2 linked regions of the Candidatus Puniceispirillum marinum IMCC1322 genome follow. The main gene of each other region encodes a partner of the protein of the gene in region 2 in a complex. Links are inferred from orthologs where the notes say so. Each region holds a gene or a part of one and is shown on either strand. Other genes may lie near its edges.

Region 1 (2,687 bases), 180 kb from region 2 along the record:
TTGCCGCGCTTCATCCCAAGCTTATTGATCTAGGGCTTGATCGTACCTTTGCGCTATTAAACCGGTTAGGTAATCCACATCATGCATTGCCTCCAACAATTCATGTGTCAGGTACAAATGGCAAAGGATCCGTCATTGCCCATATGCGCGCCATGGCCGAGGGGTGCGGGTTACGCGTTCATGTCTATAGCTCGCCTCACCTATGCCGGTTTAACGAGCGCATCCGGTTAGCCGGGACATTGATTAGCGATGGCGCATTGGCTGACCTTCTTGAAGAGGTTGAAAATATTAATGGTACTGATGAAGTCACCTTCTTTGAAGTGACCACAGCCGCCGCGATGCTGGCCTTTTCACAATGTGAAGCAGATTTGTTATTATTGGAAACGGGACTTGGCGGCACTCTGGATTCGACCAATGTTCTGGATAGGCCGCTAGCCACAATAATCACGCCTATTGCCCGTGATCATGAGCATTTTCTGGGCAATGATGTGGCAACCATTGCATCGCAAAAGGCCGGTATCATGCGGCATAACGTGCCTTGTTTCAGTGCGCAACAAGATAACGTTGTTGCACAGCAACTGAACGCGCATGCAGAGGAAATTGGCGCCAAGCTTTTTACGGCCAGCATTGATTTTAACGGGTATAAGGCCGCAGATGGGCGCATTGCCATTACCTATAGCAACACTGATCTGAATGACGGTGCGGTAACCTTGCCCACACCCGGCCTTGCTGGTGAACATCAGGTTGATAATGCCAGCCTTGCCGCGACGGCGCTTATCCATGCGCTTGGGACAAGCCGCAAATTAGCACCTGTTAAAATTGTTGCCGGCCTGGGTAATGCCATATGGCCGGGCCGCATACAGAAGCTGGACAAAGGTGATCTGACAACCCTTATGCCAGACCAATCAATATGGCTGGATGGGGCACATAATGCACATGGGGCGCAGGCACTGGTGGCCGCGCTTCCCGACCTTCATGATGGGCAATGGACAGTGATTTGCGGCGCGTTGAACACACGTGATCCTGCTGAATTTCTAGCCCCCATAAGCAAAATTGCAGGACAAGTCCTGACCTTGACGATCCCGGGTCAACCTGCCTCATTAACGGCCGGTGAGCTTGCCGCCTCGGCAACATCAATTGGGCTATCAGCTTCACCTGCCCGCTCGATACAGGACGCCTTGACAATCGCTGATAACAACCACCCTGTGATTATATGTGGTTCACTTTATCTAGCCGGGCATATTCTAAACGAAAACAAAACGCTACCTGTCTAAACAAGTAGCGTTCATCTGTCTGGAAACGACCAGACATTTATTATTCTTGGGTGTAAGCGTGATTGTTAAATCGACTGCTCAATCCAATTTTCCAATTGTGACTTAGGTAACGCGCCAACTTTTTCGGCCACGACCGCGCCATCTTTAAAAATGAGCAACGTTGGAATACCACGCACATTATACTGCTGAGGGGTAAGCGGGTTTTCATCAATATTCAATTTGACGATTGAAAGGCTGTCACCTTTATCTTCAGAAATTTCTTCAAGAGCCGGGCCAATCGCCTTGCATGGGCCACACCATTCTGCCCAGAAATCGACAAGAACCGGCTTGTCAGATTGCAAAACCTGCGTCGAGAAATCACTATCAGTCGTCTTTGTTGTCGCCATTGGGTGTTCCTACCTGTGTAACGTGCTATGTGAATGAGTTATAAACTGTCTTAATGTCACCAAATATTCGCGCAAGCGCCAAAGCGCGCATTGACGCTGTTATTTCCTGAAGCCTAGCTGTTTCCGTCCAAATGAGCCAGCACACAATTGGCTTATTAGGAAAAATTTCTCCTATCAAAGCCGCATAAAGTGCCATTTGGCGTTGATATGTTTCGGGAGGGGAATCTTCATTCGCAATACCGGTTTTGAAATCTGCAATAATGACGCTGTCATCACCGACAAACAGGCGATCAATCTGTCCAGACACACCGCGATCACGCACCATACCAGTCACTGGTACTTCGGCAAGCGCATCAGGGGTAAACAAATTGCCAAAGCGTGGATCATTCAAAATTGTGAAAACCTCATTTTTAAGCTGCGCACCCTGAGCAGGCGATAGCATATCAACCGTTGCAATCATGCGATCTGCAACAGTGTTGCGCTGATCCTGAGGTACTGTCGGCAACATCTCAAATAGACGGTGCGCCAGACGTCCCCGGGTCAATGCCATAGCTTGTGTTCGGCTATCTGTTACGCCAAATCCCAATGGATGCGGCGCATAAAGATTGGCAGGCTCTGATGGTCGCAACGGACGAGCATCAGGTGGTAAATCGGGTGCAGGATGATGAAGCCAGCTTGTGTCAGCCGGTTCACTGGCTATATCTGGAACGCGCATAGCTGCGTCATCATCAGGCATTGAAGGGAAAACAGAATCAGCCTCTGAAACAGTCTTGGCGATATGACGCAACACGCCATCCACGTCTTCGACAACGTCTTTATGTTCTGTAAAATATGCCTTTATCCGGCTGTAGGGACTGTTTTCAAGCCAGCGCGAATTGCGTTTTTCCCAGCCGCCTATTACCAACCCATCACGGGCTCGCGTTAATGCCACATAAAGGAGGCGGTTATCTTCTTCGGCACGCAGGTCGCTTGCTTTCTGACGCGCCGTTTCAAGAAATGGTGGCCGCAAATGACTGCCAGCTTCCCA
Region 2 (5,622 bases):
ACCTCGCTTTGGTGCGCACGGCGGATGCGGTCAAACTTTGCCGCACTTGTTGCTACATCATTTTGGTCATCTTCATGCGTCATGGGAAACCAAATCCTCCATGGCGAAAGTTAAAACATTCCTCACAATTTAGCCACACCAAAATTTGTTGAAGCCTTTTATAATTTTTAAGATAATCGATTATTCAGCCAACGAGCTTGCGCCGCTTTCTAGGCTTATATAGGATGGCGACATACATCAAATAGACGCCCTCAGATCATGACAGTGTGTCTAACAAACCTCGATGAAAGACAGCTATGGATAAGGCCACCCAAACTGAATTAGAAGCGGCAGCATTTCGTCGCCTTGTCGCGCATTTGCAGGATCGAACCGATGTCCAGAATATCGATATGATGAATCTGGCTGGGTTCTGTCGGAACTGCATGTCGCGCTGGTATCGCGAAGCCGCCGAAGCCGATGGCATAACCCTTAGCGATCCTGAAGCCCGAAAATTAATTTACGGGATGGATTACGCCACATGGAAAGCCACCTACCAAACCGAGGCCAGCCCTGATCAACTGGCAAAAATGAAACAATCCCATGACCATGAAAAGAAGGACTGATCCATGTCAGCAAACCCATGTCTGTAATCCCCGGCACCGGTGCGGGCGCCGAACAGCTCACCCAGTTTATTGAGCGTATTGAACGTCTGGAAGAAGAAAAACGTGCCCTTATGGCGGATATCAAAGATGTCTATGCCGAAGCGAAAGCCACCGGATTTGAACCAAAAATCATGCGGCAGATTGTGCGCATGCGGGCCATGGATCGCGACCTACTTAGTGAGCAGGATGCGCTTCTCGACACCTATCGTGACGCACTTGGCTTGCGCTAGCGCATGGGGTGATCGCTGCGATGGATAAATTTGGCGATCGCCTTGCCGAGGCAAACAGACAGACACAAACACCGCTATGCATGGGCATTGATCCGCATGTAACGATGATACCTGCGCTATTTGGCAATGCCGCCGCCGAAGCTGGAAGCGACGAAGCTCTATCTACTATTGCGAATTTCTGCGATGCCTGTGTAAAGGCGGCAACAGGCCGTGTGCCAGCTATCAAACCGCAAGCTGCTTTTTTTGAAATGCAGGGGCCAAAAGGCATGCAGATTCTGCAAGATCTTGGTCATGCGGCGATTGATGCCGGTCTGCTTGTTATCATGGATGCCAAACGCGGCGATATAGGCAGTACATCAACCGCCTATGCCAAAGCATGGATCGGACATGACGCCCTGTTTCCATCCGATGCTCTGACCATCAATCCTTGGCTTGGCATTGATACACTTGAACCATTCATCAATCAGGCTGACGCTACCCATAGCGGCTTGTTCATCTTAAACCGGACAAGCAATCCGGGGGCGGGCGATCTTCAGGATCGCATGGTTGATGATAAGCCTCTCTATATGCATCTTGCCAATATGCTAGCGCCAATTGCAAGCACCCGAATTGGCACATCCGGCTGGTCATCAATCGGTATTGTCGCTGGGGCAACTTGGCCTGCCGAAGCCAACGCATTGCGAGACACTTTACCAAACACACCTTTTCTGGTTCCCGGCTTTGGGGCGCAAGGCGCCGGTGCCGAGAAAGCGCTAGCTGGTCTGGTGCGAAGCCAAGATCACTGGCAAGGTGGTTTGATCAATAGCACCCGCGGGCTGATATTCCCCGAATCGGCGCGCGACGCTACATCCATTGATGTATGGCATAACGCCATTTTGGCTAAAATTGACGCGGATAAACATCTGCTCAACAGCATTTAACCAAAAAAGAAACGATTTCTTTACCTCGCTCACGCAAACGTGAACCAAACACCCCATAATTATCATTTATGATGCTTGTATAAGGTCATTAAAAAGCAACAAAATATATGAATTGTTTTATGTGGTCATAGAGCAGATTAATGTTGAATATTGTGGGTGAAACCTATGGCAAAAGATACTAAGTCTGTAAAGTCGTCAGAAATTGAAAATTCCGAAAATGGTGAGGCTCTGGCTCCCAGCGCACCATTGCGTGAAATAAAAGAGGGTGAGCTAGTCTGGTACAATGAACGCAAAGGCTATGGTTTCGTTAAGATTGACGATACCGAAATCTTTCTGCACCGATCAACACTTGATCGATTTGGTTTGATACGGCTTTTGACTGGCGATCGGGTGAGCGTGTCTCTCACAGAAAACGAACATGGAAAAGTCATTCAGGATTTGCTGACTGTTGAACGGCCAGTTAGTCCGGCACCGCCAATGGCGTCAGCACCTGCAGATGATGAAGTGCGCGCTGTGGTCAAATTTTTCAATGATGTTCGTGGCTATGGCTTTGTCACGGCCGAGAATATTGACGATGATGTTTTCGTCCATTCCCGTGTGCTTAGCGATTGCGGTTTCCACTCACTTCTGCAAGGACAGAAGCTACTGGTGAAAGTTGACGATTCTGGTCGCGGCCCTCAGGTTCAGGCCGTTCGGTTGCTCAACGAATAAAACTCTGTTACTCCAGCTAAAGGCCAACGTTACTGGCTCTTAAGGCCGGAGGCGTATGATGTCACTATTTTCTAAGCCTAGCGCATGGATCATAATCCTGCTGGCCGGATCGGCGATGGTTTCCGCAACGCTGGGAATTCGCCAGGTCTTTGGTCTTTTTGTCCTGCCTGTCTCAAGCGAACTTGGCGGCGGCTTGCAGTTTTTCTCGCTTGCCATTGCCTGCCAGAATATTGTGTGGGGCATATCATCACCATTCTTTGGCGCTGTTGCGGATAGGTATGGAGCCTGGCGTGTGGCGGCATGTGGTGCTTTGCTCTATGCCATCGGCCTGCTATCAATGGCATTATATGTGACCGAAGCGGGCGTGCTTATTGGCCAGATTTTCATTGGCATGGGATTGGGTAGCGCTGGCATTTCGATCGCTGTTGGCGCGGTTGCCCGCGCCGCTCCACCGGAAAAACGGTCATTAGCGCTTGGCCTCGTCACCAGCTTTGGCTCCTTTGGCCAATTTGCGCTTGTCCCCTTCACCCAGGAATTGATGTCAAACTATGGATGGCAAACAGCGCTTATCATTTTATCCGTGATCATGGCTTCAATGGTTGCCATGTCACTTGGCTTGCGCGGCGATGGCCAGTCAGACCAAAGCAAAGCTAGCGTTTCAGATATTGCACATTTGACGGCCACCAGTGCATTGCGAAGTGCGGTTTCTAGCCGTGACTATATCCTGCTGACCACTGGCTTTTTTGTTTGTGGGCTTCAATTAGTTTTCATCACCACACATTTACCAACCTACCTTGCTGATGCTGGAATTGGTCTTGAGGTGGCTGGTTGGGCGCTGGCGCTGATTGGTTTATTCAATATAGTGGGTGCCTTCATTTGTGGCTGGCTTGGCGGCATAACATCCAAGAAAAACGTGCTGGCAAGTGTCTATTTATTGCGCGGTCTTGCCATAGCTGCCTTTATCTTGACGCCTGTCACGCCAGTCTCGGTATTGCTCTTTGGCGCGGCCATGGGGCTTTTATGGCTAGGCACAATACCCCTGACTAGTGGCCTGATTGTGGTTTTCTTTGGCCCCAAATATTTGAGTATGCTCTATGGCGTTGTTTTTCTCTCTCACCAGATCGGCTCATTTGTCGGCGCGTGGGTTGGTGGCCTCTGGTATGATGCCTATGGTAATTATGAAGCCATGTGGTGGCTGAATGTCGGCTTTGCTGTCTTTGCCTTTATTATAAACTGGCTGATCCGTGAGCCAGTTTCCAAAGCACCTGCTTTTGCCGCTGGCTAGCTTTGCTCGCCAAGCCAGCGTTCAGCATCAAGCGCGGCCATACATCCCATACCTGCCGCGGTTACAGCTTGCCGGTAAATTTTATCGACACAATCACCGGCGGCAAAGATACCATCTACAGATGTGCGTGTGCCGCCCTTTTCCGCAATGATATAGCCTTCATCATCAAGCTCGACCGCCTCTTTAAAAGCGGCTGTTGCTGGATCATGTCCGATAGCAACAAACATACCATGGACAGCAATTTCTTTATCAGCTTCGCCAGTTGTTGAGGCCAAACGGACACCCGTTACGCCGCCATCATCTCCCAGAACTTCGGCAACTTCACGATTCCATTCAACGCTGATATTGTCCTTTTTAAAAAGGCGGTCCTGCATGATCTGTTCAGCGCGCAAACTATCGCGGCGATGTACTAGTGTGACCTTATTACAGATATTCGCTAGATACAGTGCTTCCTCAACCGCCGTATTACCGCCGCCAATAACAGCGACGTCACGTCCTTTATAAAAGAACCCATCACAGGTGGCACAGGCTGATACGCCGCGGCCATTAAAGGTTTGCTCGGAGTCAATACCCAGCCAGCGTGCCTGCGCACCGGTTGCCAGAATCACCACATCGGCGGTCATTGATGCGCCTGAATCCAAACTTATACGAAACGGACGTGTGCTGGCATCGATGGTCGTCACAAGATCATAGATCACCCGTGCCCCCACATTTTCGGCCTGGGTCTGCATTTCGGTCATCAACCATGGTCCCTGAATAACATCGGCAAAACCCGGATAGTTTTCTACATCGGTGGTAATTGTCATCTGCCCACCGGGTTGTAATCCAGCGATAATCACAGGTGAAAGATTGGCGCGTGCCGTATATATCCCGGCACTAAGGCCCGCAGCGCCAGCGCCAATAATAACAACATGTTCATGGGTAGATGATGATGCAGACATGTAACTTCTCTTTTCGACAGAAAATAAGGATGATGATAAGCCCTGACGGGGTGTTATTTTCGGTTTTACATGCTAGCCTTGCTCAATGATTTATCCAAGATCAATTCGTAATTGTTATCGTCTTCTGACCCTATTTTTTGCTCTTGTTATGTCAGCAACAGGTGCCACCACCCTGCATGCGCAATCGACCAGCCCCTTTTTCGTAATTAATGGCGCTGATGTTATTTCGGGTTATCCGCTTGAGGGGCATTTAATCATGGCGCGGACCGCGCCAGATCATAAAGTCACCTTAGATGGCACACCTGTCACCGTTGCTGATGATGGCTTATTTGTCATTGGTTTTCACCGTGACTCTGATGATGACACTACACTCAGCATAACGGATGGCAATGGTTCAATCTCAACCACGATCCTGTCACCCGCCCAGCGCGACTATAATATCCAGCGCATTGACGGGTTGCAAAAATCAATGGTGACACCGCCGCAAGAGGTGCTTGACCGGATCAGGGCTGATTCCAAAAAAGTGCGCGAAGCGCGCGTTGTGCCAGCCCCAACAGGGGATTTTTGGCGCGGTCTTGACTGGCCGGTTCTGGGGCGTATCTCTGGGGTTTATGGCAGTCAGCGTATCTTAAACGGCAAACCCCGGGCACCGCATTATGGCATTGATATCGCGGCGCCATTGGGCACACCTGTCCATGCCCCTGCCAGTGGTACAATTACACTTGCCTATGATCTATATTTTTCGGGTCTGACGGTGATTTTGAATCATGGGCTTGGCGTTAATTCAACCTTTTTGCATTTAGATGAAATGGCTGTACGCGTTGGTGATAAAGTTGAACGTGGGGGGGTGATAGGTACGCTTGGCTCGACAGGTCGTTCAACTGGCCCCCACTT

What was found.
Region 1: the proteins of trxB (region 2) and trxA are in contact, whole or in part, in a crystal structure (PDB 1F6M), measured with the Escherichia coli proteins. The link is inferred for Candidatus Puniceispirillum marinum IMCC1322 from one-to-one orthologs.

The regions. Positions count from the first base shown.
Region 1 is NC_014010.1:1,378,766-1,381,452, forward strand. It holds trxA (thioredoxin), read right to left. Parts: upstream 1,661-2,687; coding sequence 1,340-1,660; downstream 1-1,339. Other genes in the region: SAR116_RS06420 (bifunctional folylpolyglutamate synthase/dihydrofolate synthase), read left to right, coding at 1-1,274; addA (double-strand break repair helicase AddA), read right to left, coding at 1,686-2,687. UniProt on the Escherichia coli protein: Participates in various redox reactions through the reversible oxidation of its active center dithiol to a disulfide and catalyzes dithiol-disulfide exchange reactions.
Region 2 is NC_014010.1:1,560,737-1,566,358, forward strand. What follows is about bases 2,757-5,620. They hold trxB (thioredoxin-disulfide reductase), read right to left. Parts: upstream 4,729-5,620; coding sequence 3,784-4,728; downstream 2,757-3,783. Other genes in these bases: SAR116_RS07265 (MFS transporter), read left to right, coding at 2,757-3,787; SAR116_RS07275 (M23 family metallopeptidase), read left to right, coding at 4,877-5,620. Also shown: manganese-binding transcriptional regulator MntR, read right to left, coding at 1-83; SAR116_RS07245 (DUF1244 domain-containing protein), read left to right, coding at 297-602; SAR116_RS07250 (DUF2312 domain-containing protein), read left to right, coding at 620-871; pyrF (orotidine-5'-phosphate decarboxylase), read left to right, coding at 892-1,791; SAR116_RS13865 (cold-shock protein), read left to right, coding at 1,957-2,502; more of SAR116_RS07265, read left to right, coding at 2,558-2,756; more of SAR116_RS07275, read left to right, coding at 5,621-5,622.